Regions from separate parts of the Pseudomonas sp. B611 genome, predicted to be linked through region 4. Evidence: predicted binding sites of a transcription regulator. Region 4 holds the regulator's gene; each other region holds the start of a gene.

Region 1 (7,862 bases), on a different contig from region 4:
GTTTCTCGGAATATTTCCCATGCTCGCGCCCAAAGACCTCCTCGACGCCCTGAGCGGCCACGCCTCTCGCCTGTTCAGCGGCGAAACCCCGCTGCCCCGCAACGAAATCGAAAGCCAGTTCAAGGCGCTGCTGCAAAGCGGCTTCAGCAAGCTCGACCTGGTGAGCCGGGAAGAGTTTGACAGCCAGATGGTCGTGCTGGCCCGCACACGTGCGCGGCTGGAGAGCCTGGAAGCGAAAGTCGCCGAACTGGAAGCGCGACTCACACCGCCACCTGCTGAATAAACGCGGTCCATGTGGGAGCGGGCTTGCTCGCGAAGGCGGTCTGTCAGTTACTGATGTGCTGACTGACCCGCCGCATTCGCGAGCAAGCCCGCTCCCACATTTGATCTGCATCGTCCTCCAGATACGTTCTGTAAAACCTCCCTCCATCGATAGTTTCACTCCTCGTCTACCCTTGAAAAACCCGCAGGAAGCGGCCTCTCCATTTCAAGGAACGATCATGTCCCTCGCCATCGTCCACAGCCGCGCCCAGGTCGGCGTCGAAGCCCCGGCGGTCACCGTCGAAGTGCATATGGCCAATGGTTTGCCGTCGCTCACCCTGGTGGGCCTGCCCGAAACCGCCGTCAAGGAAAGCAAGGACCGCGTACGCAGCGCCATCCTCAATAGCGCGCTGCAATACCCTGCCCGCCGCATCACCCTCAACCTCGCGCCCGCTGACCTGCCCAAGGACGGCGGGCGTTTTGACTTGGCGATTGCCCTGGGCATTCTGGCCGCCAGTGTGCAAGTGCCGGCGCTGATGCTCGATGAGGTGGAGTGCCTGGGCGAACTGGCGCTGTCCGGCGCGGTACGTGCGGTGAAGGGTGTATTGCCAGCGGCATTGGCGGCACGCAAGGCCGGGCGCACCGTGATAGTGCCCAGGGCGAATGCCGAGGAGGCGTGCCTGGCGTCGGGCTTGAAGGTGATTGCGGTGGATCACCTGTTGCAGGTCGTGGCGCATCTGAACGGGCACCAGCCGATTGAGCCTTACAGGTCCGATGGCTTGCTGTACTTGAACAAGCCCTACCCGGACTTGAGCGAAGTGCAGGGCCAACTCGCGGCCAAGCGCGCCCTGTTGATTGCGGCAGCAGGCGCACACAACCTGCTGTTCAGCGGGCCTCCCGGAACGGGCAAGACCTTGCTCGCCAGCCGCCTGCCCGGTTTGTTGCCGCCACTGAGCGAACAGGAAGCGCTGGAAGTGGCGGCGATTCAATCCGTGGTCAGCCTGGCGCCCCTGAGCCATTGGCCGCATCGCCCGTTTCGTCAGCCCCACCATTCGGCGTCAGGGCCGGCCTTGGTCGGCGGCGGAACAAAGCCGCAGCCAGGGGAAATCACCCTGGCGCACCACGGCGTTTTGTTTCTGGACGAGTTACCGGAGTTTGATCGCAAGGTGCTGGAGGTTCTGCGCGAACCTTTGGAGTCGGGGCACATCGTCATCTCCCGCGCCCGCGACCGAGTGAGCTTCCCCGCGCGCTTTCAATTGGTGGCCGCGATGAACCCCTGCCCCTGTGGCTACATGGGCGAACCCAGCGGGCGCTGTCGTTGTACGCCGGAGCAAGTCCAGCGCTATCGCAACAAACTCTCCGGGCCGCTGCTGGACCGGATCGACCTGCACCTGACCGTCGCCCGGGAGACCACCGCGTTGAACCCGGCGCCGCAAACCGGCGACAACACGGCCACCGCGTCGGCACTGGTGGCCCAGGCCCGGGAGCGCCAACAAAACCGCCAGGGCTGCGCCAATGCATTCCTGGATTTGCCTGGGTTGCGCCAGCATTGCGCGCTTTCCAAGCCAGATGAAGCATGGCTGGAAAGCGCGTGCGAGCGGCTGACCCTGTCCCTGCGCGCCGCGCACCGGCTGCTGAAAGTCGCGCGCACCCTGGCGGACCTGGAGCGCGTGCAGACTATCGGTCGCCAACACATTGCCGAAGCCCTGCAATACCGGCCAGCAGCGTGCAGCCAGGCTGATCACTGATAGGCGAGCCTTATCGCGTGGAGCCCTTGATCGAAACGTCTGCTGCCGCCTTTCTCCTTGGCAGGCGGCCATTGAGCAGGACATACGCTGCCAGCCCGATCAACAGCCCCCAAAACGCCCCGCCTATGCCCAACAGGGTGATGTTGGCGGCGCACGCCAGAAAGGTGATCAGCGATGCTTCACGGGATTTGGCATCAGCCATGGCGCTGGCCAGGCTGGCGCCGATGGTACCGAGCAGGGCCAGCCCGGCCAGCGTCGTAATGAAGGTGGCCGGGAACGCCATGAACACCGCGGCCAGCGTCACCCCGAAGACTCCGATGAGGATGTAGAACACACCTGCGGCAACCCCCGCGATCCAGCGCTTGGATGGGTCCTGCGAGGCTTCCTTGCCGGTACAGATGGCGGCAGTGATGGCCGCCACGTTGAACGCGTGGGAGCCAAAAGGCGCCATTAACAGTGAGCCCAGCCCCGTCACCGTGAGGATCGGGTTGGCGCTGATCTTGAAGCCATCGTTGCGCAGCACCAGCATGCCCGGCATGTACTGCCCCGTCAGTGTGATCAGAAACAACGGCAGTGCCACGCTGAGCAGCGCATTGAGCGAGAACTCCGGCTGGGTGAACACCGGCGCCGCCAATTGCAGCGATAGCCCCGAAAGATCCACACGCGCCTGCGTTAACAAAAACGCCAGCCCCAGCACCAAAATGCCTACGACGGCATAACGTGCGGTAAACCGCTTGAGCAGGATGTAAGCGGAAATCAGCAACCCGACCAACACTGGGTCGAGGCTCATGCCCGCAAACGCGCCGACCCCGAACGGCAGCAAGATACCGGCGAGCAGCGCGGCGGCGATGCCGGGCGGAATCAAGCGGATGAGTTTTTCGAAACAGCCCGACAACCCCAGCAACACAAAGGCGGCAGCTGACAGCATGTACGCACCGACCGCCTCGGCGTAGGGCGTCGTGGACAACGCAACCACCAGAAACGCCGCGGCGGGTGTCGACCACGCGGTGATGATCGGCTGGCGGTTTGCCCAACTCAGATACAACCCGGTGACGCCAACGCCAATCGACACCGACCACACCCACGATGCCGTCAGCTCAGGGCTGAGCCCCGCAACCCTGGCCGCCTGGAACACCAGGATAAAGGTGCCGCCATAATTGACGAGCACCGAAATGAGCCCGGCAATCACCGGGTGGAACAGGTCGCGCCAGCGCAGCGGCGACGATAGCGAAGAGGACATGGGGCTTTGCTCCTTGCGGTGGATAGGTGATAGCGGCAAGCGTTAAAGTCTACGGAGAGACTGGCCTGCCTCTACCGGCCAATTCATCAAGGATGAGCAGACCGCATGGCAAAAACATTCGAGCTGGAAACGCTGCAAATGCGGCTCAATGATGCTGAATTCCGCCTGCTGGACCTGCATCAGCGAATTCAGCGCGCATTGCGGGCGCTGATCCTCGACGGCGCACTGGCGCCCGGATTGAAACTGCCGGCGACGCGGGTATTGGCGAAATCACTGGGGCTTGCCCGCGACACGGTGGAAAACGCCTACGTGCAGTTACACCGCGATGGTTTCATCGTGCGGCGCGCAGGCTCTGGCAGTTATGTGTGCGATGCCATCGGCGCAGAATTGCGCGGCGCCTCACGCCGACGCATCAAGGCCAAGGAAGCCAAAAGCAGCCAGGTGGCAGACGGTGCCGGCTTGAGCCAGCGCGGGCAAATGATCCTCGACAGCGGTGGCGTGAACGATCAACAGGTCATCAAGGCGTTTGCCACCGGCCTGCCGGAAACCCGGACGTTTCCGACAGCCGTCTGGGAGCGCCTGCAACGCCAGGTGATGAAGGACCATCGCAGCAACGTGCTGTTGCACGGCGACCCGCAAGGGGCAGAGCCGTTGCGCAAAGCCATCGCCACCTACTTGAACCTTGAACGTGGTGCCAAGTGCTCGCCGGACCAGGTCCTGGTGCTGAGCAGCACGCGCCAGGCGCTGTTCCTTTGCGCACAGCTGCTGGTGGACGTCGGCAAGCCGATCCTGTTGGAAAACCCAGGCTACTTCGGCGCCAAAAAAGCGTTTGAAACCGCCGAGGCCAGGGTGGTGCCGATCGATGTGGATGAACAGGGCATACGCACCGACCTGCTGCACGCCGACCGCAGCGGCGCCCCCTGCGTGTATGTGACGCCCTCCCACCAATACCCGACCGGCGCCACATTGACCCTGGAACGTCGTCTTGAGTTGATCAACTGGGCAGCGGCACAAGGCAAGTGGATCATCGAGGACGACTATGACAGCGAGTTTCACTACCAAGGCAAACCCACCGCCTGCGTGCAGGGCCTGGACAAGTACCGGCGCACGCTTTACATCGGCACCTTCAGCAAGACCCTCTACCCCGGCCTGCGCATGGGCTACATGGTGCTGCCAGCCGAACTGGTCAAAGCCTTCACCTACGCCCGCAGCATGATGGACGGCCACACGCCGCAGATCCTGCAACTGACGCTGGCGCGCTTTATGGAGGACGGGCATTACAACGCCCACGTACGGGCCATGCGCAAACTCTACGGCGCACGCCAAACGATCATGTTGGAGGCTATCGGCAAGCATCTGCACGGTGTGGTGACAGCCTGTCGCCCGCCGGGCGGGCTGCAAATCCCCTGTTTGCTGCACGAAGGCTGGCCAGAAGAAACCACCATTCGCCAAGCCGCCAGTGCCGGTGTGCAGTTGCCCGGCCTCAGCCGGTTATATGCTGGCGACGGAAAAAAGCAGGGCTGGCTGTTGGGCTACTCGTCCTTGAACGCCCATGAAATCGAAACCGCAATGGTGCGCTTGGCCGGTGCGCTGAAAAAACCCTAGGCAAGCCCCGGTTCCGAGGAGCCGGGCACGCCTTGTTTAGCGTCAACGGAAGCGGTCGACCTCTTGGCGCAAGCCAGCCGCCAACGTCTCCAACTCCCTGGCCGTAATCGCCAGGTTCGACACCACTTCACGCTGCTCGCTGTTGGCCAGCGCAATGCTCTGCAAGTTGCTGCTGAGCAACGTCGCCGTGCTGCTCTGCTCCTGGGTTGCCGTGGTAATCGCGGCAAACTGCTGCCCCGCCGAGCGGCTTTGCTCGTCGATGCGGGCCAGGGCCGAGGCCACGTCGGCGTTGCGCGACAGGCCTTCCTGCATCAGCACATTGCCGTGTTCCATGGTGGTGATGGCGTTGCCGGTTTCCTGCTGGATGCTCTGGATCATCCCGGAAATTTCGTCGGTGGCCTGGCGGGTGCGCGACGCCAGGTTGCGCACCTCATCGGCGACCACGGCAAACCCACGGCCCTGCTCACCGGCGCGGGCGGCTTCGATGGCGGCGTTGAGTGCCAGCAGGTTGGTCTGGTCGGCGATGGCGGTAATCGTTCCGACAATTCCGCCGATCTCCTGGGAACGCTGGCCGAGGGTGTTGATCACCGTGGCCGTGCTGTTCAGCGCGGTGGCGATATGTTCCAGGGACGACGAGGCCTCCTGCATCGAGTTGCGACCGATGCGCGTCTGCTGGGCGTTTTCCTGGGCGAGGCGCTCGGTATTGCCCATGTTGTCGGCAATGTTCAGCGAGGTGGCGCTGAACTCTTCCACGGCGCCGGCCATGCTGGTGATCTCGCCCGACTGCTGCTCCATGCCTTCATAGGCACCGCCAGACAACCCGGACAACGCCTGCGCCCGGCTGTTGACCTCTTCGGATGCCTTGCGGATATGCGAAACCATGGTCGACAACGCTTCACCCATCTGGTTGAAGCTACGCGCCAGTTGGCCGATTTCGTCATGGCTGGACACGTTCAAGCGCGCGCTCAAATCGCCGGCACCCAAGGCCTCGGCCTGGCGCACCAGGTCGCTCAATGGCTGCAATTTGCTGCGCAACAGCCAGACAGCCGCACCGACCGCCAGCAACATCGCCAGTACGCTGCCGATCACCAGGCGAATCCCCACGGCCCAGGTGACGGCACGGATCTCAGCCTTCGGCATGCTTGCCACCACCGACCACGGGCCGCCCTCGAACGGCACCGCGACGCTGTAGAAGTCTTCGTTCTTGTCGCTCCAGAATCGCCCGGCACCCGGCTTTTTCGCCAGATCGAGCACTACCGGGATCGCCTGGTCCAACGCCTGCACGCCCGCCGGTGGCACCAGCCACTTCTTCTGCTCATCGAGCAAGGCCAGGGAACCGGTCTGGCCGATGCGGAAGCGCTTGAGGTTGTCGAACTGGGCGTTCTGCGCGTCGGTGTAATCAAAGCCCACAAACAGCACGGCAATGACTTTGCCTGCGCCGTCGCGTACCGGCGTGTACTGGGTCATGTAGGAACGTTCGAACAACACCGCACGACCGACGTAGTTCTGCCCGGCCAGCAGGCGTTGATAGGCCGGATGCTGGTGATCCAGCACAGTGCCGATGGCGCGGCTGCCATCCTGTTTGGTCAGGGAAGTGCTGATGCGGATAAAGTCCTCACCATTGCGCACAAACACTGTGGCCACGCCGCCCGAGGTGTCCTTGAACTCATCGACTTCGGCGAAATCGTTGTTCAACAGGTCGCTGCCCAGGAACAGGCTCGGGGTCTGTACGCCGGCCACGGTGACTGGCTGGTCGGCACGCACACTCAAACCGGCGCCGAAGCGCTTTTCAAACAGCCCGCTCAAACGCTGGGTGCTTTCGCGCAAGGTGCTGTGGAAGGTATTGAGTTGGTCGGCGAGCAGGCGCGCTTCGCTGGCCAGGTGCTCCTCGCGGGTGTCGAGGTTGGCGGAGTCGAGGGAACGCAAGGCAAACACGGTACTGCCGCTGATGACGACAGCCAGAATCACGGCGAGCGCGAGGCCTAGCTGGGAGGCAATCCGGGCGCGAGGTTGAGACATGACAGCTCCTGGCCGAGGCCAGGATCATCCTGATCTCATAGCGCTGCTCGGCAATTTATCTAGTGGGAAGCGTTGGGGCACGATGGTTCCAACACACCTACTTCGGCGTGCGCGGGCAATACTTGAGCGATTCACAGGGTTATCGCGCAAACGATTGCACGAACGGTATTGCACGCATGCTCACAGGCGCTCGACCTCGGGCAATTCCATGGCCTTGACCTCGCTTTGCAGGAAGTCCGCCAAGCGCCGCAGCCGCTCACCGCCGGGGCGGGTTTTCGGCCACACCAGGTAGTAACTTTCCCCACTGGCCACGGCGGTGGGCCACGGTAGGCTCAAGCGCCCCTGGGCCACATCTTCGGCCACCATCAACAAATCCCCCATGGACACGCCGTAGCCTCGCGCGGCGGCGATCATGCCCAGTTCAAGGGTGTCGAACACCTGCCCGCCCTTGAGCGATACCTGCGACGACAAGCCCATACGCTCCAGCCAACTGCGCCAGTCGCGGCGGTCGGGCGTGGGATGCAACAGCTCGGCCGTCGCCAGGCGTGCAGCGTCCCACGGCCCGTCGTCCAGCAAGTTGGGGGCGCCGACCGGGATCAACAGCTCCGGGTACAGGTAGCACGCGTCCCAATCCGCCGGGAAATGCCCGTAGCTCAACAACACCGCACAGTCGAAGGGCTCCTGGTTGAAATCCACCTCATCCACGTTCATCCACGCGCTGGTCAATTGCACTTCGTTGCCCGGCTGCAAGGCGCGGAAACGACTGAGCCGCGCCAGCAACCAGCGCATGGTCAGGGTGGAAGGCGCCTTCATGCGCAGGATGTCATCTTCGGCGTTCAAGGTATGGCAGGCGCGCTCCAGTGCCGCAAACCCCTCGCGCACGCCGGGCAATAACAGGCGCGCGGCTTCAGTGAGCTGCAAGGTGCGGCCACTGCGCTGGAAAAGGCGACAGGCGAAGTGATCCTCAAGGGTGCGGATATGCCGGCTCA
Region 2 (7,862 bases), 350 kb from region 4:
CGGTGTCTTCGCTGTTGCTCGATTGGAAGTGGAACATCACCAAAGCGGCCAGGGCCACGGTATTGAGAGCTAACAGAAGCGCGCTGTTCATGATCATGTTCTCCGTGGCTGGCGTGGCCAAATGGGTGTTGTAGGAGAAGTATTGCAGAACCCGTGCCAACGTTTTATTTCAATAAAATCAGCATCTTAGGTGGTTATTGAAGGTCTGTTTTCTTGCAATTTGCAATGATGGCATTTTGCAGGAGTGCATTTTGCACGATAGCGCCAAGTGCCCGTATTTACTGGGGCAGGCCGTAGTCGCCCGGGCAGGCAGCGGCCTACACTCAAAAAGCCTACGGACGACATGACAAAACCCACCTCGGCCGTTAACATGCACGCCGTCCGTCGCACTGCCCCTGGCGCAGTGACGGCCATTTGTCCCAGTAGCTCAATTGGATAGAGCATCCCCCTCCTAAGGGGAAGGTTGGCCGTTCGAACCGGCCCTGGGACACCAGATCCAAAGCCCCGCACAGATCACTCTGGCGGGGCTTTTTTATGGGCGTTCGTCAAAGAAGCGGCGAACCTTGCCGCGGTTCTGGGTTCACAGCAGGTGCGCGGCTTATTTGTCGCGATCTGTGTATCTGACAGGCAGCCGGGCAGCGTCTGACGCTTAAGCAAAATAATCCCGGGAAACAGCATTTGCCGCCTGTCCGGGCCCGTCACCCAGGACTATCATGCCGATAGCCCTGTCCCTCACTGCAAGGAGCCGCTCGGAACGCCGATGCGCCAGATCTGGAAATCTTTTCGAGCCCTTTATTTCGCCTCCTTGATGATGCTGATCGGCTCCGGCCTGCTCAGTACTTACCTGGCCTTGCGCCTGGCGGCCGACCATGTGGACAGCCTGTGGGTCGGTGCGCTGATGGCGGCCAACTACTTTGGCCTGGTGCTGGGTGGCAAGATCGGGCACCGCCTGATCGCCCGGGTCGGGCATATTCGTGCGTATGCCACGTGTGCCGGGATCGTCGGTGCGGCGGTGCTGGGGCACGGGTTGATCGACTGGCTGCCAGCCTGGATTGTGCTGCGGATCATCGTCGGCCTGGGGATGATGTGCCAATACATGGTCATCGAGAGCTGGCTCAATGAGCAGGCGGACGCCAAGCAGCGCGGCGTGGTGTTCAGCGGCTATATGATCGCCTCCTACCTGGGGCTGGTGCTCGGCCAGTTGATCCTGGTGATGCATCCCCAGCTCGGTCTTGAATTGCTGATGCTGGTCGCGCTGTGCTTCGCCCTGTGCCTGGTGCCGGTGGCCATGACCCGGCGGATTCACCCGGCGCCGCTGCATCCTGCGCCGATGGAGCCGCGTTTCTTTATCAAACGGGTGCCGCAGTCGCTGAGCACGGTGCTGGGTGCGGGGCTGATCGTCGGTTCGTTCTACGGCCTGGCACCGCTTTACGCCTCCCAGCAAGGCTTGACGACCGAGCAGGTCGGTCTGTTCATGGGCTCGTGCATTTTTGCCGGTCTGTTGGTGCAGTGGCCGCTCGGCTGGTTGTCCGACCGCTATGACCGGGCCTTGTTGATTCGCTGTTTTGCCCTGTGCCTGGCGGTTGCTGCGTTGCCATTGGCGATCATGACGCAGGTGCCGCTGGAGGTGCTGTTCGTGGCGGGCTTCCTGTGTTCGCTGGTGCAGTTCTGCCTTTACCCGTTGGCCGTGGCGTTTTCCAACGACCATGTCGAGGGTGACCGCCGCGTGTCGCTGACCGCCATGCTGTTGGTGACCTACGGCGTCGGTGCCAGTATCGGGCCGTTGTTGGCCGGTGTGGTGATGAAGCTTTTTGGCAGTCAGATGCTCTACGCGTTTTTCAGCTTGTGTGCGCTGATCCTGGTGTGGCGTATCCGGCCGAAGGCGGTGACCAACCTGCATCAGGTGGACGATGCGCCACTGCATCACGTGGCGATGCCTGACAGCATGTCCAGCTCGCCGCTGGTGGCTGCGCTGGATCCGCGGGTAGACGAGCAGGTGGTGCAGGAGCAGATGCAGACCGCTGCGCCGGAAGAGCCCGAGCCTGAAGACGGGCCGCAGCCGCCGGTGGATGAGCCGGCATTCGTAGGGCCGCCGGAGCCTCTGGGGCCGGAAGAGCACCCTCATGACCTGAGCAGGGCGCGCCCCTGAATGCAAAAACGGGCAGATCCCATGAGGATCTGCCCGTTTTTTTGTGGCGTGCTTTAAGGCTTAAAAGTCATCGTCTTTGTCAAAGCGCCGCGCTTCGCGTTGCAGCTGATACACAAAACGCTCGACCTGGCGTTGCACCAACCCACTCATGTTGTGGAAGCGCACGCCGGCAAAGGTGGTGTTGATCTTTTCTTCGAAGTGCAGGTAACGCAGTTCGACGGAGGTGGTCATGCTGCCGAAGGGCAGGGCGGCGATAAAGCGATCGTAGACTTGGCCCAGTTGCAGGCGCTCGGAGATGTCGCCTTCAAAGCGCAATTTGCAGCCGGTGGCGGAGATGTCCAGCAGCTTGCCGCTGACCGGCGCCTTGAGTTTCTCGCCGCCCAGCTCGATGTTCACCAGTTGCGCCAGTTTCAGCGCGGCGCGGAAGGCATTGCGGCGCTGATGGTAGACCACCTCGTCCGGCATGCTGCCGGTGTAGATACGGTGGCCGTCTTTTTCGCTGACGCTGTAGGTGCCGTTGCTTTCCCACGCGACGCGCACGCCTTCGTGGAAGCCTTCGATACGAAACGGTTCGCCGCTTTCCAGGAAGCGCTCGCCATCGCGCGGGATCATTTCATCCAGTGCCAGGGTCTTGCTGTCCCGGTCAACGTCCACCAGGTAGCTTTGGAAGCGCTGGCTGCGTTCGTGGAAGGTAATGATCAGCGGGTCGTGGCTTTCTTGCAGCATCCGCAGGGTGCCGACAATTTCCAGAGGTGTAGTGAGTACCTTGGGTGGCTGCGGTGTATCTTCCGCATTAAGGGCGTTGAACACGGTTCTTCCATCTCCAGACAAAATACGACTACACGCAAGAACCGGCATTTTGCCAGCATGTAGCGCGCCTTGGATAGGGCGCGCTGTAAACCGGCGTCAGGCTTGGCTGCGGGTGCCTGGTTTGACCAGGCGTGAGGTGGAGCCTTGGGCGTTATACAGGGCCGGTGGCTCGCCGCCATGGAGTATACGCAACTGGTTGGCGGTCGTGGCTTGCTGCAGCTGGATCGACTGACCGTTGAGCAGGTTGGCTTCCTGGCACTGGCTGAGCAGCTCATTGAGTACCTGGCTCTGCGCCAGTAACTCGTCGCCGACGGAGGAATGGCTGGCCAGTTGGGCGAGGCCGTCGTGATCGGTTGGCAGGCCGAGGCTGGCCAGGATCTGGCTGCGCTTCTTGCCATGCTGTTCAAGGAGCACGATGAGCGACTGTTTGCGCGCGAGGATTTCTTCCAGCAGGCGCATATCCCGGCCGTAGAGGGCCAGGGATTCTTCTTTGAGCAGCTCGAGCAATTGTTGCGTCGGTGCCAGATCATCAATGATCAGTTGAAGCAGGGTTTCGTCGTGGTGCATGGCTGGCCTTGGGTTTTAAGCGTCCAAAAGCCCGGCGCAGGCCTTTGCCTAGCGCTCGGCTTCGAAGTTGAGCAGCTTGCTGGCTACACGGTTGCTGTCGACTTTGTAGCTGCCATCGGCGATTGCCTGTTTCAACTCGGCCACACGGGCACTGTTGACAACCGGTTGATCGCGCAGCGAGTCAGTGACCTTCTGCAACTGTTGAGCCTCATTGCTCAGGTGTACGGATTCCCCGCTTTGGCTGGCGCCGGCCTGTTCTGCCTTGGCGGGCAGTGGCTGGGACTTGGCTTCTACGCTGTCCTTGGCACCGGTGGTGCGCGTAGAGCCGGGCAATGCCTGGGAATTATTTAAACGACTGAAATCGATGACCATGATAAAAAAACCTCTGGGTATTTGGACGCTTGCCATGTTTTCGGCCATACCCGGACAAACTTTAGGCTCGATTGACAATAAACCTGCATGCGCACACGTCTGGTACACAGTGTAGGAAAAGCTGGCGCCTGATACCAGTTCTCTATAAAGCCACCTCGACCTGGCCGGGTGCGGTCACCCGTGCCTTGATCACGCGGTTGGAATTGAGGTTCTTGACCCTGATCTGTTCACTCATGCCGCCATTGGACAGCGCTTCCCCCGGCATTTTTACCTGCAAGGCACCGCTGCTGGCGGAAATAACCACCTGGTCACCCTTGCGAATGACCTCGGCCTGTTCCAGGTGTACCAGGGTAATGACCTGGTCGGTGACCACTGGTCGGGTCAATTTTTGCCCGACTGCCTGATCGACCGAGGTGAGATAGCCCTGGTTGATCAGGCTGATATCACGCTCACGCAACACAACATCGTCGTAACCGATGATGCCGGTGCGCTTCAGCGGCCGCGCCACCACCACCACGTCGCGGAACAGCTTGACCTGCGCCGGCACGAACACCGTCCACGGCGCAGCGCCCTCGCAGCGTACTTTCACGGTCACGCGGCCAATCGGCTGGGCGGGGCTTTCCAGGGTGGCTGTCAATTCCTTGTCGCACATTGGCATACGCAGGCGCGGGTCGAGTTGGTTGACCTGGATTTCATAACGCCCGGGCGTCTGGGTGGTCGCCAGATAATCTTCTACAGTGAACTCAAGAAACCCTTGGGTGACGCCGATAAGTAGATCAGGCAAGGTGACGTTGTCCGCGCGGGCCGTGGTGCCCAAGCCCAAGGCAAGCAGCGCCAGCGGTACGCAAAACAAGCGGCAATACCGTGTCAGGTCAAGGTGTCGGGAAACTGTCGTTTTAATATCCATGACCAATAAATAGCAAAGCTCGTGCCGTTTAGTGTTGGGTGCGCGTCACTGCCCTTATAGGTATGGCCAAAGGTTTTAGCGTGGGAGTCAAGGCATGGCAGGAGTAATGGATTCAGTAAACCAGCGCACACAGCTGGTAGGGCAGAATCGCCTGGAGTTGTTGCTTTTTCGCCTGGATGGCAAACAGCTGTACGGCATCAACGTGTTCAAGGTGCGGGAAGTGCTGCAGTGCCCCAAGCTGACGATCATGCCCAAGTCCAGCCCGGTGGTGTGTGGCGTGGCCAACATCCGTGGCGCGACCATTCCGATCCTTGACCTGTCCCTGGCCACGGGCTCGGCAGGTTTGCAGGACCGCGAAAACCCTTTCGTGATCATCACCGAGTACAACACCAAGACCCAGGGTTTCCTGGTGCGCTCGGTGGAGCGCATCGTCAACATGAACTGGGAAGAGATCCATCCGCCACCCAAGGGCACCGGCCGCGATCACTACCTCACGGCGGTGACGCGGGTGGACAACCAGTTGGTGGAAATCATCGACGTGGAGAAGATCCTCGCCGAAGTGGCGCCCACCTCGGAAGCGATTTCCGTCGGTGTGGTCGATGCCGAGACGGCGCACAAGGCGATCTCGCTGCGGGTGCTGACGGTGGACGACTCCTCGGTGGCGCGCAAGCAGGTGACCCGTTGCCTGCAGACCGTCGGTGTAGACGTGGTGGCACTCAATGATGGGCGCCAGGCGTTGGACTACCTGCGCAAATTGGTGGATGAAGGCAAGAAACCGGAAGAAGAATTCTTGATGATGATTTCCGACATCGAGATGCCGGAAATGGACGGGTACACCCTCACGGCCGAGATACGCAACGATCCACGCATGCAAAAATTGCATATCATCCTGCATACTTCGTTGTCGGGCGTATTCAACCAGGCGATGGTCAAGAAGGTCGGTGCCGATGACTTCCTGGCCAAATTCCGCCCGGATGACCTGGCAAACCGGGTTGTCGACCGGATCAAGGCAGCAGATCACGGCTAGGGGATTTCCCCTGGCGGTCACACGATTTAAGAGGCGGTATCATTGTCTACGGGTAATTTGGATTTCGAACAGTTCCGGGTCTTCCTGGAAAAAGCCTGTGGCATATTGCTCGGTGAAAACAAGCAGTACCTGGTATCCAGCCGTCTCAACAAGTTGATGGAACAGCAGGGCATCAAGTCGTTGGGCGAGCTGGTTCAGCGTATTCAGGGGCAGCCGCGCAGCGGGCTCAAGGAAATGGTGGTCGATGCCATGACCACCAACGAAACCCTGTGGTTTCGTGACACCTATCCGTTTGAAGTGCTCAAGAGCAAAGTGCTGCCGGAAGCCATCAAGGCCAGCCCGGGCCAACGCTTGCGCATCTGGTCGGCGGCCTGCTCCTCGGGGCAGGAACCGTATTCGATCTCGATGTCCATCGACGAGTTCGAGCGGACCAACATGGGCCAACTGAAGGCGGGTGCGCAGATTGTTGCCACCGACCTGTCCGGCACCATGCTCACCAACTGCAAGACCGGCGAGTACGACAGCCTGGCCTTGGGCCGGGGTTTGTCCCAGGAGCGCCTGCAACGTTACTTTGACCCGAAAGGGGCAGGGCGTTGGGCGGTCAAGGCGCCGATCAAGAGCCGCGTGGAGTTTCGCTCGTTCAACCTGCTCGACAGCTACGCCAGCCTGGGCAAGTTCGACATGGTGTTCTGCCGCAACGTGCTGATCTACTTCTCGGCCGAGGTGAAGAAAGACATCCTGTTGCGCATTCACGGCACGCTCAAGCGTGGTGGCTATCTGTTCCTCGGTGCTTCCGAAGCGCTGAACGGTTTGCCGGATCATTACCAGATGGTGCAGTGCAGCCCGGGCATCATCTATCAGGCCAAGTAAGTCGTACGCGGTAAAAAATGTGGGAGCGGGCTTGCTCGCGAATGCGGTGGATCAGTCGACTCATCTATGACTGACATACCGCATTCGCGAGCAAGCCCGCTCCCACATTTGTTATGCGGCAATCCTGACAATAGCGGCAACCCGGATTGCCGCTTTACTGGCGCCACGCGGAAACGGCTTGCCGCTTTTCTGGCATTGCCATCGGCAATCTGCCCTCAAACCCTTTAAATACAGGCTCTGCGTAAACTGGCACACACCTTGCTATAACCCTGCTAACGAACAGCAGGTCAGCCTAAAGGTTTCCGCCATGAGCATCAGCTTCGATAAAGCGCTCGGTATCCACGAACAAGCCCTGGGCTTCCGCGCCCAGCGTGCCGAAGTCCTGGCCAACAACATTGCCAACGCCGATACCCCGAACTACAAGGCTCGGGACCTGGACTTCTCCGCCGTGCTCGCCGCACAGCAGGACAAGACCAAGAACGGCACCTTCGCCTTGAACATGACCAACAACCGTCATATCGAAGCGCAAGGCCTGAGCAGTGGGGACGAGTCGCTGCTGTATCGCACGCCGATGCAGCCGTCGATCGACCAGAACACCGTTGACGCCCAGCTGGAGCAATCGGCCTATGCCGAGAACTCGGTGAACTTCCAGGCCAGCTTTACCCTGCTCAACAGCAAATTCAAAGGGCTGATGTCAGCCCTGCGTGGAGAGTAAGCCATGTCCCTGTCCAGTGTTTTCAATATTGCCGGTAGTGGCATGAGCGCCCAGACCACGCGTCTGAACACCGTCGCCAGTAACATCGCCAACGCCGAGACCGTGTCGTCGAGCATTGACCAGACCTACCGCGCCCGTCACCCGGTGTTCGCCACCATGTTCCAGGGCGGCCAGAGCGGTGGCAGCGATTCGCTGTTCCAGGACCAGGGCAATGCCGGTTCCGGCGTGCAGGTGCTGGGTGTGGTTGAAGACCAGAGCAACCTGGAAGCCCGCTACGAGCCTAACCACCCCGCCGCGAACGAAAAGGGTTACGTCTACTACCCCAACGTCAACGTGGTCGAGGAAATGGCTGACATGATTTCTGCCAGTCGCTCGTTCCAGACCAATGCGGAAATGATGAACACCGCCAAAGCCATGATGCAGAAGGTCCTGACCCTGGGTCAGT
Region 3 (7,862 bases), on a different contig from region 4:
CAGGTCGTCGCTCACCGTCAGGCCCAGTTGCAGTTGCAGGGTGATGCCGCTGTCCGCCACTTCGATCTGCAGGGCATGGCCCAGGGCGCGCAGCAGCTCGCCGCAGCAGATGGCGTTGGTCAGGTAGTCTTCGCCGCTGTCTTCGCTGTGGAACAGCATCAGCGTGCTGCCGTCGTTCAGGGTGTGCAGTTCGCTCTGGTACAGCGAGGCGGCCTGGTCGAGGCAGTCGCGGTAGCGTTCCAGCAGTTCCGTCAGGCGGGTGCGGGGCAGGCGGCGCAGTTGATCCTGGGAGCCCAGTTGCACGGCCAGGACCGCACTGTGCTGGGGCTCGGCGTTCTTAACCGGGGCAGGCGTTGGCGCGACAGCCGGGCTGTTGGACGCGGTATCGCGCAGGTCGGCGAACGGGTCTTCGTCGTCCAACTCGTCTTCATCGGCCTGGATCGCCTTGCGGGTGGCAGGCTTGAGGCCGGCGACCGGTGGGGCTTCATCAAAGCCCGGCTCACCCACGTCGAACTCGGGCTCGTCGTCGTATTCCGGCTCGGGCTCAGGCGCGCGCACGGTCGGCTCCGGGGCGAAGCTGGCGTGCAGTTGGCGGGCGAGGTCGCCGATTTCATCCTGACGGTCGGTGGCCGGGGTGTGTTCGTCGATGTCCCGCAGCCAGATGCGCAGTTGCATCAGCGGCGTGGAGATATGCCGACCCAGGCGCAGGCTCAGGGCCAACGCCAGGGCCAGCAGGATCGCGCTGAGGATGCCCATGCTTTGCAGGCTGATGGTCATCGGCTGCTGGAATTGCTGCATGTCCAGGCTGATGCGCAGTTGGCCGGCCTTCACGTCCTGGAACGTGATGTTGCTCTGGTACAACCCTTCGGCTTCGCCCAGCAGGCCATTCTTCGGGCGCTGCCCGGCTTCGGCCATGATCCGGTTGTCCACGCTGTAGATGGCGGCGTGGGCCACCAGCGGGTTCTTGGTCAGGTTGTTGAGCAGCACGTTGAGGCTGAGGATGTCATTGGACACCAACAGCTCGGTCGCCGACGTGGCGGTTTGCGTGGTCAAGCTCTCGCCCAGGGCGTCGGCCTGTTCGTGCATGGCCTGCTTGAACTGCAAACCCATCACGCAGGCGTAGATCACCAGGGCCAGGGCGACCAGGATCACGTTATGGCTGGCGATGCGTAATGCGATCGGTACACGGCGGTGGCGCAGTGCCCGGAAGATCAGCAGGAAGAAGTTATCGGTTTTTACTGGCGTGGGCCGGTTCACTTGCGCTCGGCTCTTGGTCCGTGAAGTTGACGCGCAGTATAGCGACAGGCCCCATAGCGTCAAAGCGCTGGCTGTGCCCGATGGTCACTGAAAGTGGGTAGAATGCGGTTTTTTTCCAGCCTGGGGGTGCGCCTTGCGCGAAATTGTCCTGATAAACATCACTGGTGAAGATCGCCCGGGTCTGACGGCGGCGATTACCGGCGTTCTGGCCCAGGGTGGTGTGAACATTCTCGACATCGGCCAGGCGGTGATCCACGACACGCTGTCGTTCGGCATCCTCGTTGAGATCCCGAGTACTGAACAGGCGTCTTCGGTGCTCAAGGACATCCTGTTTACGGCGTACAAGCTTGATCAACAGGTGCGTTTCACGCCGGTGTCCGAAGCCGATTACCAGCATTGGGTCGCCGGTCAGGGCAAGAAACGCCACATCGTGACGCTGCTGACCCGCAAGGTCACGGCTGAGCAGTTGCAGCGCGTCAGCTCGATTACCGCGCAATACGGCTTGAATATCGACCACATTGACCGTCTGTCGGGTCGTATGCCGCTGGACACCCCGGCCGACAAGGGCAAGGGTTGCATCGAGTTCTCCGTGCGCGGCGAGCCGGCCGATCCGCAAGCCCTGCGCGCTGAGTTTCTCAGCGTGGCCCAGGAGCTGAATGTCGATATCGCCTTCCAGGAAGACTCGCTGTTCCGCCGCAACCGTCGCCTGGCGGTGTTCGACATGGACTCCACGCTGATCGAAGCGGAAGTCATCGACGAGTTGGCCAAGGCTGCCGGTGTGGGCGAGCAAGTCTCCGAGATCACCGAGCGCGCCATGGCCGGTGAGCTGGATTTCCGGGCGAGCTTCAAGGAGCGCCTGGCGCTGCTTAAAGGGCTGGATGTCAGTGTGCTGGACTCCATCGGCGCCTCCCTGCGCCTGACCGAAGGCGCCGAAACCCTGTTCGCCGAGCTCAAGCGCCTGGGCTACAAGACCGCGATCCTGTCGGGCGGCTTCACTTACTTCGCCAAGCAATTGCAGGCCAAGTTGGGCATCGACTATGTGTTCGCCAACGAGCTGGAAGTGGTGGATGGCAAGGTGACTGGCGTGGCGGTCGAGCCGATTGTCGACGCGCAGCGCAAGGCGGACCTGCTGAAGGAACTGGCGCACAAGGAAGGTTTGCGTCTGGAGCAGACTATCGCTGTCGGCGACGGTGCGAATGACCTGCCGATGCTGGCGATTGCCGGGTTGGGTGTGGCGTTCCGTGCCAAGCCGCTGGTGAAGCAGTCGGCGAAGCAGGCGATTTCGACCTTGGGGTTGGATGGGGTGTTGTATCTGCTGGGCTTCCGGGATCGCGACGGTCAGCTGTAAGCCTCACGATGATCATTCCCACGCTCCGCGTGGGAATGCATCCTGTGACGCTCCGCGTCACGCCTCTAAAAGCTGACGCAGAGCGTCAAGGGCTGCGTTCCCACGCAGAGCGTGGGAACGATCAGTGCGTCAGGCTTTTGGCAGTGCCATACCCTGGCCCATCTGCACCGGCGTGCCGGCTGCCAGCTCTTCAGCCCACTTCACCTGATCCGGCCCGAACAGCACGATTGCAGTCGAACCCAGTTTGAAGCGGCCCAGCTCAGCGCCTTTCTCCAAGTGAATCGGCGCACGCGCGGCCTCATCGTAGCGGAAGGTTTTCAGCTCACGCTTCGGCGGTGTCACCAAGCCAGCCCACACGGTTTCAATCGACGCCACAATCATCGCGCCCACCAATACCACGGCCATCGGGCCGCGTTCGGTGTCGAAAATGCAGGCAACTCGCTCGTTACGCGCAAACAGCTCCGGTACGTTTTCGGCGGTGGTCTGGTTGACCGAGAAGATGCGCCCCGGGATGTAGATCATCTCGCGCAGGGTGCCGGCCAGCGGCATGTGCACGCGGTGGTAGTCCTTCGGCGACAGGTACACCGTTGCAAAATCACCGCCCATGAACGGCGCCGCCACGGCGGAATCACCGCCCAGCAGTTCCAGCACGCTGAAGCTGTGGCCTTTGGCCTGGAACACGCGACCATGTTCGATCGGGCCAAGCTGGCTGACCGCGCCATCGGCGGGGCTCAAGATCGCGCCTGGAGTTTGGTCCAGCGGGCGAGCGCCGTCTTTCAGCGCGCGGGTGAAGAACGCGTTGAAGTGCTCGTAGGCGGTCACGTCTTCAACCAGGGCCTGGGACATGTCCACTTGATAGCGCTTGGCGAACCAGCTGGTGAAGGCGTTCTTGAACCAGCGCACGCGGCACTCGGCAATGCAGCCGGCCAAGCGCGACAGCAGGTGGTGCGGCAGCAAGTACTGGCTGAGGATAAACAACTGCTTTTTCATTTACTGTCCTTAAACCTTAAATCTCAACGGGGGTGTCGGGGTGGTTGCCCCATTCGCCCCAGGAACCGGCATAACCTTTGACTCGCGGATAACCGAGCGCCTTGGCCACCAGGTAGGTGAAGCCAGAGCGGTGGTGAGTCTGGCAGTGGGTGATGATTTCTTTGTCGCGGGTCAGCCCGAGGTCTTCGAGGATCTGCGGCATGTCGCGGCGGATGCGCAGGTTGCGCGCAGGGTCCATGCCGGCGGTCCATTCGAAGTTCACGGCGCCGGGGATGTGCCCACCTTTGGCGGCGAGGACTTTCTCGCCGGAATACTCCAGCGGGCCGCGTGCGTCCCAGATGCCCAGGTCGGCAGCACCGAGGCGGCTTTGCAGGTACTCGCGGGTGGCGGTGGGGCCGTCGTGCAAGGTGAGGCTGACCGGGCCGCCGACGGCTGCGGGCACGTCGGTGCTGACCGGGTGCTGGCCTTCCAGCCAGGCCAGCAGGCCGCCGTCGAGGTAGTGGTATTTCTGATGGCCGATCACGTCGAGCATCCAGATGAAACGCCCGGCCCAGCCGCCGCCTTCGTCGTCGTAGACCACGTAGGTCGCGTCCGGGGTGTGGCCCAGTTCGCCGAAAAGTTTTTCCAGGTCGGCCTTGTGGGGCAGCAGGCCCGGTGCAGGCGGCTGGCCCAATTGGGTGCGCTTGGGGTCAACGAAATGCGCGCCGGGGATATGCCCCTGGGCGTAGCGGGCAGCGCTGGTGAGGTCCACCAGAATCAGGTGTTCGGCATCAAGGCGAGCTTGCAGGTCGCTGGATTCGATCACCAGCGGCAAGCCAGAGAAGTCAGGCATGTGAGGTCTCCTGGGCACAAATGTTGGCGATAAAGGACCGCGATTGTAGCGCAAGCATCAGGCGCTGCGGTTGGTAAAGCAGTGCAGGGCCTTCTCGATGCATTGGGCGGTTTTGCCGAAGGCTTGCACGGTGGTTTCCGAGAACGGCCCGCCGCCCTGGTCGGCCACCATCAGCATCACCACCTTGCCGTTGCAGCTCAGGGAGCGCAGCAGCAGGTGTTCGCCGGTGAACAGACGGCGCAGGATCGGCGGTAGCAAGGCCGAGAACTGCGCGTGGTTGTCCGGGGTGAGGCGCACCTGCGCGGACTTTTCCAGCAGGCGTTGCAGCAGGGTGCTGTTGGTCACGTCCAGGCTGAGGTTGGCGGCGTCTTTCGGCAAACCGTCGGCCTGATGCACACGCAAGGTGCTTTGGGCACGGTCGGTCATCAGCAGCATGACCCGCTGCATGCCACTGGCCACCAGGGCTTCCTTGGCGCAGGTGGTCAGATGCATGGCGTTGGCAAAACGGCTTGGCTCCACCAGCAACTCGGTGCAGCGTTTGCGCCATACGGCCAGGGATTCGGCGGTAGGTGGCGACGCGGGCAGCAGGCCGCGATGGATTTTCTGCACGTGCCATGGCCAGATCAGCGACAGCGCTGGGTGCCATAAATCAGGCATCAGCGTGGTGCGGGCGCTGGTCACGGCTTGCTGGTGCACTTGCTGCTGCACATCGCCCAGCGGCTGTTGCAGGTACAGCGCGGTGAGGTATTGCCAGCGCTCGGTGTGCGGGCAGGTCCAGGACTCCTGGGCCGACATCGCCAGGCCGTTGGCCAGCAGTACGGTGTTGGCCGGCTGGTTCAGCCAGCGCCGCAGGTTGGGTTCGGCGTCGAGCAATTGCTGTTGGCGCAGGGCGTCGTCTTCGCGGGCGATGTGCAGCGCCTTGACCAGCAAACGCTGCTCCTTGAGCAGCAGGTTGTAGCCCTGGGAGACCCAGATCGGCAGGTGCCAGGCTTCGGTCAAGCCCAGGCACAGGTCCAGCAGGCGTACGCCGAACAATTCCTGCTCGACCTGGCGCGCCGGCTGGCCTTTGTGGATCACCCGCAGTTCCCATTCTTCGAGGAGCTTGGGGTAGGCGACCGCCATCGGCCACAGCGGTGACAGAAACAGCAGACTGCCCCAGTGAATGTCCTGCCACAAACGCGCCAGGCGGCTGGCGAACAAACCGTTGGCCTGTTGCGAGGCGTGCTGGCTGACCAGCAGCAATTGGCGCAAGGCCACGGGGATCTCATGGGCCGGCACCGACGGCAAGCGCGCCAGCAGCTCTTCGGCGCGTTTCAGGCCGAGGCGGTTGAGCGCCACTTCGAGGTTTTCCGCAGGCTCCGTGAAACTGCCGTGGGTATGGCTGTTGGCCTCGCGCATCACGCTGAGCACCAGCGCCGGGCTGTTCTGCATCAGCTCGGCAATATCTCGCAACGAACTGCGGCTATCACGGATGCCTTTGCACACGCGCTCGTGGCTGGCCTGGGGGACAGGCAGCAGCACATCGTCCAGGCGCTTGATCCAAGCGGCGAGGGTAGTGGGTTTTGCAGTTGGGACTGTCGTTTCATTAGCCATGATTGGGGCGCGATCATCACTTGCGGTCAACACGCCCGGATCGGGCCGAACTGGCTTTTCGCCTTAACGGGCTATAGTCTGGCGCAGTTTTGCCGATAAGTAGAACAAGAGTTTTGCAGTTCCTCCAAATATGTCCATGAACCCGACGGCGCAAGTACAGATCCCCTATGGCTAAAATTATCGGCATCATCGTCGTCTTCGCAAGCGTGCTCGGCGGGTACGTCCTGTCCCACGGTAAAATTGCCGCGCTGATCCAGCCTTTCGAGGTGTTGATTATCGGTGGTGCGGCGTTGGGCGCGTTCCTGCAAGCGAACCCCGGCTACATGACCATGCACGTGATCAAAAAGTCGCTGGGCATGTTCGGTTCGCGCTTCACCCACACCTTCTACCTGGAAGTGCTGGGGCTGGTGTACGAGATCCTCAACAAGAGCCGCCGCGAAGGCATGATGGCCATCGAGGCCGATATCGAAGACGCTGCCGCCAGCCCGATTTTCGCCAAGTACCCGGCCGTGCTCAAAGATGAGCGCATGACCGCCTACATCTGCGATTACCTGCGCATCATGTCTTCCGGCAACATGGCCCCCCATGAGCTGGAAGGCCTGTTCGACATGGAATTGTTCAGCCTCAAGGAAGAGCTGGAGCACCCGTCCCACGCCGTGACCGGCATCGCCGACGGCATGCCCGGCTTTGGTATCGTCGCGGCGGTACTCGGTATCGTGGTGACCATGGCTTCCTTGGGCGAAGGCGACCAGGCGGCCATCGGCATGCACGTAGGTGCGGCACTGGTCGGTACCTTCTTCGGTATTCTCGCGGCCTACGGTTTCTTTGGCCCGCTGGCCACCTCCCTGGCTCACGACGCCAAGGAAGAAATCAACCTGTACGAATCGATCAAGGCCAGCCTGGTAGCGTCCGCTTCCGGCATGCCGCCATCGCTGGCGGTGGAATTCGGTCGCAAGGTGCTGTACCCGAAACATCGCCCAAGCTTCGCCGAGCTGGAACAAGCGGTTCGCGGTCGCTAAGCCATGGAAAACAACCAGCCGATAATCATCAAGCGCGTCAAGCGCTTCGCTGCGGGGCACCATGGCGGTGCCTGGAAAATCGCCTTCGCCGACTTTGCGACGGCGATGATGGCGTTCTTCCTGGTGCTGTGGCTGATGTCCACCGCCACGCCGGAACAAAAGATCGCCATCGCCGGTTACTTCAAGGACCCGATTGGCTTCTCGGAAAGCGGCACGCCCTTCGTCATCGACCTCGGCGGTTCGCCGCAGTTGGCGCCGGAGCGCACCATCAACCCCGAGATCAAGACCGAGTCGCCGCAGGAAAATATCCCGATCGAGCGCGATACCGTCGAAGCCATGGCCGAGCAGGTCGAGCAGGAACGCCTGGAGCTGTTGCTGCAAGAGTTGCAGACCAAGGTGGATGAGAACCCGCAGTTGCTGAAGTTCAAGGATCAGATTTCGTTTGAAATCACCCCGGACGGCCTGCGCATCCAGATCACCGACGCCGCCAACCGGCCGATGTTCGACTCCGGCAGCGCACGCTTGAAGCCGTACTTTGAAGACATCCTGCTGGCCATGGCCGACACCATCAAGGCGGTGCCGAACAAGATCAGCATCAGCGGCCACACCGACGCCAAGCCGTACTCGGGCCAGGGCGACTTCGGCAACTGGGAGCTCTCGGCCAACCGCGCCAACGCCGCCCGCCGTGCGTTGGTGGCCGGCAGCTACCCGGACCCGCAAGTGGCGCGCGTGGTGGGGTTTGCCTCGTCGCAGCTGTTTGATCACGAAGACCCGTTCAACCCGATCAACCGCCGCATCGACATCGTGGTGCTGACCAAAAAGG
Region 4 (7,862 bases):
GGCAAGACCACCACCCTGGCCAAGCTGGCGGCGCGTTATGTGCTCAAGTACGGCGCGCAGAATATCGCGCTGGTGAGCATGGACAGCTACCGCATCGGTGCCCAGGAGCAGCTCAAGACCCTGGGGCGCATCCTCAATGTGTCGGTGACCCACGTCGACCCGGGCCAGTCCCTGGCCAACGCCCTCGATCCGCTGCTGCGCAAGCGCGTGGTGCTGATCGATACGGCCGGCCTGCAAGCCAGCGACCCGGCCTTGCGCATGCAACTGGAAAGCCTGGCCGGGCGTGGCATCAAATCGAAAAATTACCTGGTGCTTGCAACCACCAGCCAGAAACAGGTTCTTACCGCTGCGTATCACAGCTACAAGCGTTGCGGGCTGGCCGGCTGCATCCTGACTAAACTGGATGAGACGGCGAGCCTGGGCGAAGTGTTGAGCCTGGCTATCAGCCATGAACTGCCGGTCGCCTACCTGACCGACGGGCCGCGGATTCCAGATGATTTGCATCTGCCGCGCCGTCATCAGTTGGTCAGCCGGGCAGTCAGCGTACAAATGCAAGAAGAGCCTAGCGAGGAAGCGATGGCCGATATGTTCGCTGACCTCTATCACAACCCGGCAAAGCGGGTGGGTTGAGGCAGTACGAACACCGTGAAATGTACCTACATCGATGGTCTGCAAGCGATTCACGCGGCCAAGCCATGTAGCCTGCGTCTAAGCAAGACAAGGTAAAGAAATAAAATGGGCAGCATGCATCCCGTACAGGTGATCGCGGTGACCGGCGGCAAAGGTGGCGTCGGGAAAACTAACGTGTCAGTGAATTTGTCCCTGGCCCTGGCAGAGCTTGGCCGTCGCGTCATGCTGCTGGATGCTGACCTGGGGCTGGCGAACGTCGACGTTCTGCTGGGGCTGACGCCCAAACATACCCTTGCCGATGTGATCGAGGGCCGCTGTGAGCTGCGCGACGTGCTGCTGCAGGGGCCTGGCGGGATCCGCATCGTGCCGGCGGCCTCGGGCACCCAGAGCATGGTGCACCTGAGCCCGGCGCAACATGCCGGCCTGATCCAGGCATTCAGCGATATCGGCGACAACCTCGACGTGCTGGTGATCGACACCGCCGCCGGGATCGGCGAGTCCGTGGTCAGCTTTGTGCGCGCCGCGCAGGAAGTCTTGCTGGTGGTCTGCGATGAACCCACCTCGATCACCGACGCCTACGCCCTGATCAAACTGCTCAACCGTGACTACGGCATGAACCGATTCCGTGTCCTGGCCAACATGGCCCAGAGCCCGCAAGAAGGTCGCAACCTGTTCGCCAAGTTGACCAAGGTCACGGATCGCTTCCTCGATGTCGCCTTACAATACGTCGGCGCAGTTCCCTATGATGAGTGTGTGCGCAAGGCCGTGCAAAAGCAGCGTGCGGTCTATGAAGCGTTCCCTCGTTCGAAGTGCGCACTGGCGTTCAAGGCTATTGCCCAGAAGGTCGATACCTGGCCGTTGCCCGCCAACCCGCGGGGGCATCTGGAGTTTTTCGTCGAGCGATTGGTGCATCAGACGAGCGCAGGACCGGTGCTATGACAGCCAGCGGCTACAACCTTTACAAGAAGTCGGCACGTGACAGCCAAGGCGAATTGATCGAGCGCTATGCGCCACTGGTCAAGCGCATCGCTTATCACTTGTTGGCGCGTTTGCCCGCGAGTGTGCAGGTTGAAGACTTGATCCAGGCCGGCATGATCGGCCTGCTCGAAGTCTCGACCAAATACGATGCGAGCAAGGGTGCGAGTTTCGAGACGTATGCGGGTATCCGCATCCGGGGTGCGATGCTCGATGAAGTGCGTAAAGGGGATTGGGCGCCGCGTTCGGTACACCGCAATACACGCATGGTCAGTGACGCAATTCGTGCAATTGAAGCAAAAACCGGTCGCGACGCTAAAGATCACGAAGTTGCGGCCGAACTCCAATTGAGTCTCGACGATTACTACGGGATTTTGAACGATACCTTGGGCAGCCGCCTGTTCAGTTTCGACGACCTGCTACAGGACGGCGAACACGAGGGGCTGCATGAGGACGGCGCAAGTGCACATCTTGAGCCGTCGCGTGACCTGGAAGACGAACGTTTCCAGGGCGCGTTGGCGGACGCGATTGCCAATTTGCCGGAGCGTGAGCGACTGGTGTTGGCGCTGTACTACGACGAAGAGCTGAACCTCAAGGAAATCGGTGAGGTCCTGGGGGTCAGCGAGTCGCGTGTCAGCCAGCTGCATAGCCAGTGCGCAGCCCGCTTGCGGGGGCGATTGGGAGAGTGGCGCGCGCGCTGACAGGCGGTGTGGGGACACTGCAGACGAACCCGTGAAGGCCTCAGGCTTTTGCGGGTTTGCACCGTGGTGCCCTGGGCAGTCCTTTTTGTGTAACGCCTGTTGATTGAAATGGCGCGTCCAGGTGCTGGGCGCGTTTAAGACTGCTTGGAGGTCGAATTGGACAAGAACATGAAAATCCTCATCGTTGATGACTTCTCAACGATGCGGCGGATCATTAAAAACCTGTTGCGTGACCTTGGGTTCACAAACACGGTCGAGGCGGATGACGGCATTACGGCGATTCCGATCCTCAACAGCGGGAGCATCGACTTTCTGGTAACTGACTGGAACATGCCGGGCATGACCGGTATCGACCTGCTGCGCCACGTGCGTGCGGACGAAAAATTGCGCAGCTTGCCGGTGTTGATGGTGACCGCCGAAGCCAAGCGTGAACAGATCATCGAAGCCGCCCAGGCCGGGGTCAACGGTTACGTGGTCAAGCCTTTCACGGCATTGGCGCTGAAAGAGAAGATCGAGAAAATTTTCGAACGCATCCACGGCTAATGCCATCGCGGGGGAGCTATGGAGCATAAAGAAATATCACAGGGAGACTTCGAGTCGACCCTGAAGAAGCATGCTCACCAGTTGGTCGACAGCCTTGAAAAAGGCCAGTTCGGCGACGCGGTGCAGTTGATCCATGAGCTCAACCAGACCCGTGACCGCGGCCTGTACCAGGAAGTGGGCAAGCTCACACGCGAGCTGCACAGTGCGATTGTCAATTTCCAGATTGACCCGCACATGCCCCAGGCCGAAGAAATCTCGCAGATCACCGATGCCACCGAACGCCTGTCCTATGTGGTCAGGCTGACTGAGGCGGCGGCCAACCGGACCATGGACCTGGTGGAAAACGCCACCCCCCTGGTCAATGGCATGGCCAACGAAGCCCAAGCCTTGAGCCACGACTGGGGTCGCTTCATGCGTCGCGAAGTCGGGGCGGAGGAGTTTCGTGAATTGGCGCGTCGGGTCGAAGGTTTCCTGTCACGCAGCGAGCAGGAAAATCGCACGGTTTCCAGCAACCTCAATGACATTCTGCTGGCCCAGGATTACCAGGACCTCACCGGTCAGGTGATCAAGCGCGTGACCCAACTGGTCACCGAAGTGGAAAGCAATTTGCTCAAATTGGTGCTCATGGCAGGCCAGGTTGACCGTTTTGCCGGCATCGAACATGACCGCGAAGCGATCCTCTCGGAAAAAGATCCACAAAAACATCTCGCCAAGGGTGAAGGTCCGCAGATTCATGCCGATAAACGTGAAGACGTTGTATCGGGTCAAGATGATGTTGATGACCTGTTATCCAGTTTAGGCTTCTAAGGAGCACCCACATGAGCTTCGGCGCCGATGAAGAAATCCTTCAGGATTTCCTTGTAGAGGCCGGCGAAATTTTAGAGCAGTTGTCCGAGCAACTGGTCGAGCTGGAAAGCCGACCGGATGATGCGAACCTGCTCAATGCAATTTTTCGCGGTTTTCACACTGTAAAAGGGGGCGCCGGCTTCCTCCAGCTCCATGAGCTGGTGGAGTGCTGCCACATCGCCGAGAACGTGTTCGACATCCTGCGCAAGGGTGAGCGTCACGTTGATTCGGAATTGATGGACGTGATTCTCGAAGCACTGGATGCGGTCAACGGCATGTTCAGCGAGGTGCGCGAACGTGCACCGATCACTGCTGCCACCCCGGAACTGCTGGCCGCCCTGGCGCGCCTGGCCGAACCGGCTGACACTTCGGCTGCGCCTGTCGCAGAAGCGGCGCCCGAGCCTGTGGTCGAGGCCGAGGCGGATGTGACGGACAGCGAGTTCGAACAACTGCTCAACTCCCTCAACGCGGTCAAGGCTGAAGCCGAAGCGCCGGTGGCAGCCGTGGCTGCGCCGACGGGCGAAGACATCACCGACGCCGAATTCGAATCGTTGCTCGATCAGTTGCACGGCAAAGGCCAGTTCGCCGCCGACGCCGTGGCGCCTGCCGCTGCTGCCGAGGCGCCTGCCGCTTCCGCCAGCACCGACATCACCGACGATGAATTCGAAGCGTTGCTCGACCAACTGCACGGCAAGGGCACGTTTGTGGCCGACGCCTTGCCGGAAGTCGCCGCAGCGGCGCCAACGGCAGCCGCTGCCGCAGCACCGGCCGCTGACGGCCTGATTTCCGATCACGAATTCGAGTCCCTGCTGGACGAGTTGCACGGCAAGGGCAAGTTCACCGAAGTGGGGGCCTCGGCCTCGGCTGCGGTCGCCACCCCAGCGCCAGTAGCCGCCAAGGCCCCAGCACCGGTGGCGGCCAAACCTGCTCCGGCGCCCGCCGCAGCAGCCCCTGCCCGTGCTGCGGCACCGGCACCGGCCGCTGCTGAAAAGCCTGCCAGTGAAGCCGAAACCACCGTACGGGTTGATACCGCACGCCTGGACGACATCATGAACATGGTCGGCGAGCTAGTCCTGGTGCGTAACCGCCTGGTGCGCCTGGGCCTGAGCAGCGGCGATGAAGCCATGCAAAAGGCCGTGTCGAACCTCGACGTGGTCACCGCCGACCTGCAAACCGCCGTGATGAAAACGCGAATGCAGCCGATCAAGAAAGTCTTCGGCCGCTTCCCGCGCCTGGTTCGCGACCTTGCGCGCCAGCTGAAGAAAGAGATCAACCTGGAACTGGTGGGTGAAGAAACCGACCTCGACAAAAACCTTGTCGAGGCCCTGGCCGACCCGCTGGTCCACTTGGTGCGCAACGCCGTCGACCACGGCGTCGAAACCCCGGAAGAACGCGAAGCCTCGGGCAAGTCCCGCAACGGCAAGGTGATTCTGGCGGCCGAGCAAGAGGGCGACCATATCCTGCTGTCGATTACCGATGACGGCAAAGGCATGGACCCGACGATCCTGCGCAATATCGCGGTCAAGCGCGGCGTGATGGACAAGGACGCCGCCGACCGTCTGACCGACACCGAGTGCTACAACCTGATCTTCGCCCCAGGCTTCTCGACCAAGACCGAGATCTCCGACGTGTCCGGCCGTGGCGTGGGCATGGACGTGGTGAAGACCAAGATCAGCCAGCTCAACGGCTCGATCAATATCTACTCGACCAAGGGCCAGGGCTCGAAGATCGTGATCAAGGTGCCGTTGACCTTGGCGATCATGCCGACCCTGATGGTGATGCTGGGCAACCAGGCGTTCGCCTTCCCGCTGGTCAACGTCAACGAGATCTTCCACCTCGACCTGTCGCGCACCAACGTGGTGGACGGTCAGGAAGTGGTGATCGTGCGCGACAAGGCGTTGCCCCTGTTCTACCTCAAGCGCTGGCTGGTGGCATCGGCCAAGCATGAAGAGCAGCGCGAAGGCCATGTGGTGATCCTCTCCGTGGGCACCCAGCGGATCGGTTTTGTCGTCGATCAGCTGGTTGGCCAGGAAGAAGTGGTGATCAAGCCTTTGGGCAAAATGCTGCAGGGAACCCCGGGCATGTCGGGTGCGACCATCACCGGTGACGGTCGGATCGCGCTGATTCTCGATGTTCCGAGCATGCTCAAGCGTTACGCCGCTCGGCGTATTTGATTCTGGTGGGGCAGGGCGGTATTGCCCGCCCCGCCTAACGGAGTGTTTATGGCAGTCAAGGTCCTGGTGGTGGACGATTCGGGTTTCTTCCGCCGCCGCGTCTCGGAAATTCTTTCCGCCGATCCAAGCATCCAGGTGGTCGGCACGGCCACCAACGGCAAAGAGGCGATTGATCAAGCCATTGCGTTGAAGCCTGACGTGATCACCATGGACTACGAGATGCCGATGATGGATGGCATTACCGCAGTCCGCCACATCATGCAACGCTGCCCGACCCCGGTGTTGATGTTCTCCTCACTGACCCACGAAGGCGCCCGAGTCACCCTCGATGCGCTGGACGCCGGCGCGGTGGACTTCCTGCCGAAAAATTTCGAAGACATCTCGCGCAACCCCGAGAAGGTCAAGCAACTGCTGTGCGAGAAAGTCCACAGCATTTCCCGCAGTAACCGTCGCAGCCTGTTCAGCGCCCCCGCGCCGGCACCGGTTGCGCCGCCGCCTGCGCCGACATCGTCGTTCGGTCGCCCGGCCCCTGCGCCGGTGGCCCGGCCTGCGCCAGCCCCCGTGCCGGTTCGCACCGCAGCGCCAAGCGCGCATTCGCCGGCGCCCAAGCGCAAAGCCTACAAGCTGGTCGCCATCGGTACGTCCACCGGCGGCCCAGTGGCCCTGCAACGCGTGCTGACGCAGTTGCCGGCGAACTTCCCGGCGCCGATCGTGTTGATCCAGCACATGCCGGCCGCGTTCACCAAGGCTTTTGCCGAACGCCTGGACAAGCTGTGCCGCATCAGCGTCAAGGAAGCCGAGGATGGCGACATCCTGCGCCCTGGCCTGGCGCTGCTGGCCCCGGGTGGCAAGCAGATGATGGTGGATGGCCGTGGCGCGATCAAAATCCTGCCGGGCGATGAACGCCTGAACTACAAGCCGTGTGTGGATATCACTTTCGGTTCGGCAGCCAAGTCCTACGGCGACAAAGTTCTGGCGGTGGTGCTCACCGGCATGGGCGCCGACGGCCGTGAAGGCGCGCGCCTGCTCAAGCAGGGCGGCAGCGCAATCTGGGCCCAGGACGAAGCCAGTTGCGTGATCTATGGCATGCCCATGGCCATCGTCAAGGCTGACCTGGCTGACGCCATCTACAGCCTGGACGACATCGGCAAGCATCTGGTGGAGGCCTGCCTCTAATGGATGTGTTGAGCCTGATCGGCATCATCATGGCGTTTGTCGCCATCATCGGCGGCAACTACCTCGAAGGCGGCCATCTTGGCGCGCTGGCCAACGGCCCGGCCGCGTTGATCGTGATCGGCGGCACCGTCGGCGCCGCGTTGTTGCAGTCGCCGTTGAGCTCGTTCAAGCGCGCCATGCAGATCGTGGTGTGGATCATTTTCCCGCCGCGCGTCGATCTGGCCGGTGGCATTGATCGCGTGGTCAACTGGAGCCTCACCGCCCGCAAGGAAGGCCTGCTGGGCCTGGAAGGCGTGGCCGACGCCGAGCCCGACAGCTACGCGCGCAAAGGCCTGCAATTACTGGTGGACGGCGCCGAGCCGGAAGCGATCCGCAGCATCCTGGAGGTGGATTTCTACACCCAGGAAAGCCGCGATATCAACGCCGCCAAAGTCTTTGAAAGCATGGGTGGCTACGCGCCGACCATCGGCATCATCGGTGCGGTGATGGGCCTGATTCACGTGATGGGCAACCTCGCCGACCCTTCGCAACTGGGCAGCGGCATTGCCGTGGCGTTCGTCGCCACCATCTACGGCGTGGCCAGTGCCAACCTGGTGTTGTTGCCGGTGGCCAGCAAGCTCAAGTCGATTGCCCAGCGCCAGTCGCGTTACCGCGAAATGTTGCTGGAAGGCATCCTGTCGATTGCCGAGGGCGAGAACCCGCGCTCCATCGAATTGAAGCTCCAGGGCTTCATGGACTGATGGGAGGTCATGATTGTGAGCCGTCGCCGTCGCGAGCCTGAAGAGCACGTCAACCATGAACGCTGGCTGGTGTCCTA

What was found. Region 4 encodes FliA, which starts transcription of late flagellar genes. Its sites were predicted from a motif close to CTAAAGTTTNNNNNNNNNNNGCCGNTAA; they were not measured.
Region 1: a site for FliA is predicted at 6,973-7,000, ahead of ACZRMO_RS06600 (methyl-accepting chemotaxis protein). Genes of this name have one in related genera too.
Region 2: a site for FliA is predicted at 3,936-3,963, ahead of flgM (flagellar biosynthesis anti-sigma factor FlgM). Genes of this name have one in related genera too.
Region 3: a site for FliA is predicted at 6,092-6,119, ahead of motA (flagellar motor stator protein MotA). Genes of this name have one in related genera too.

The regions. Positions count from the first base shown of each region.
Region 1 covers NZ_JBUZST010000002.1:348,455-356,316, reverse strand. The annotation lists gene ACZRMO_RS06620 (accessory factor UbiK family protein) at 20-283, shown strand; gene ACZRMO_RS06615 (YifB family Mg chelatase-like AAA ATPase) at 501-2,009, shown strand; gene ACZRMO_RS06610 (benzoate/H(+) symporter BenE family transporter) at 2,020-3,249, opposite strand; gene pdxR (MocR-like pyridoxine biosynthesis transcription factor PdxR) at 3,355-4,854, shown strand; gene ACZRMO_RS06600 (methyl-accepting chemotaxis protein) at 4,897-6,873, opposite strand; gene ACZRMO_RS06595 (LysR substrate-binding domain-containing protein) at 7,054-7,862, opposite strand, start outside.
Region 2 covers NZ_JBUZST010000005.1:400,583-408,444, reverse strand. The annotation lists gene ACZRMO_RS14610 (hypothetical protein) at 1-91, opposite strand, end outside; tRNA gene ACZRMO_RS14605 (tRNA-Arg) at 417-493, shown strand; gene ACZRMO_RS14600 (MFS transporter) at 761-2,149, shown strand; gene ACZRMO_RS14595 (flagellar brake protein) at 2,210-2,959, opposite strand; gene ACZRMO_RS14590 (flagella synthesis protein FlgN) at 3,056-3,526, opposite strand; gene flgM (flagellar biosynthesis anti-sigma factor FlgM) at 3,575-3,898, opposite strand; gene flgA (flagellar basal body P-ring formation chaperone FlgA) at 4,041-4,805, opposite strand; gene ACZRMO_RS14575 (chemotaxis protein CheV) at 4,900-5,832, shown strand; gene cheR (protein-glutamate O-methyltransferase CheR) at 5,875-6,702, shown strand; gene flgB (flagellar basal body rod protein FlgB) at 7,010-7,417, shown strand; gene flgC (flagellar basal body rod protein FlgC) at 7,421-7,862, shown strand, end outside.
Region 3 covers NZ_JBUZST010000004.1:208,033-215,894, reverse strand. The annotation lists gene ACZRMO_RS11730 (AhpA/YtjB family protein) at 1-1,257, opposite strand, end outside; gene serB (phosphoserine phosphatase SerB) at 1,391-2,605, shown strand; gene asd (archaetidylserine decarboxylase) at 2,735-3,595, opposite strand; gene ACZRMO_RS11715 (rhodanese-like domain-containing protein) at 3,612-4,427, opposite strand; gene ACZRMO_RS11710 (HDOD domain-containing protein) at 4,485-6,020, opposite strand; gene motA (flagellar motor stator protein MotA) at 6,188-7,039, shown strand; gene motB (flagellar motor protein MotB) at 7,043-7,862, shown strand, end outside.
Region 4 covers NZ_JBUZST010000005.1:48,748-56,609, reverse strand. The annotation lists gene flhF (flagellar biosynthesis protein FlhF) at 1-630, shown strand, start outside; gene fleN (flagellar synthesis regulator FleN) at 736-1,569, shown strand; gene fliA (RNA polymerase sigma factor FliA) at 1,566-2,306, shown strand; gene ACZRMO_RS12975 (chemotaxis response regulator CheY) at 2,475-2,849, shown strand; gene ACZRMO_RS12970 (protein phosphatase CheZ) at 2,868-3,656, shown strand; gene ACZRMO_RS12965 (chemotaxis protein CheA) at 3,668-5,869, shown strand; gene ACZRMO_RS12960 (protein-glutamate methylesterase/protein-glutamine glutaminase) at 5,918-7,045, shown strand; gene ACZRMO_RS12955 (flagellar motor protein) at 7,045-7,785, shown strand; gene motD (flagellar motor protein MotD) at 7,795-7,862, shown strand, end outside.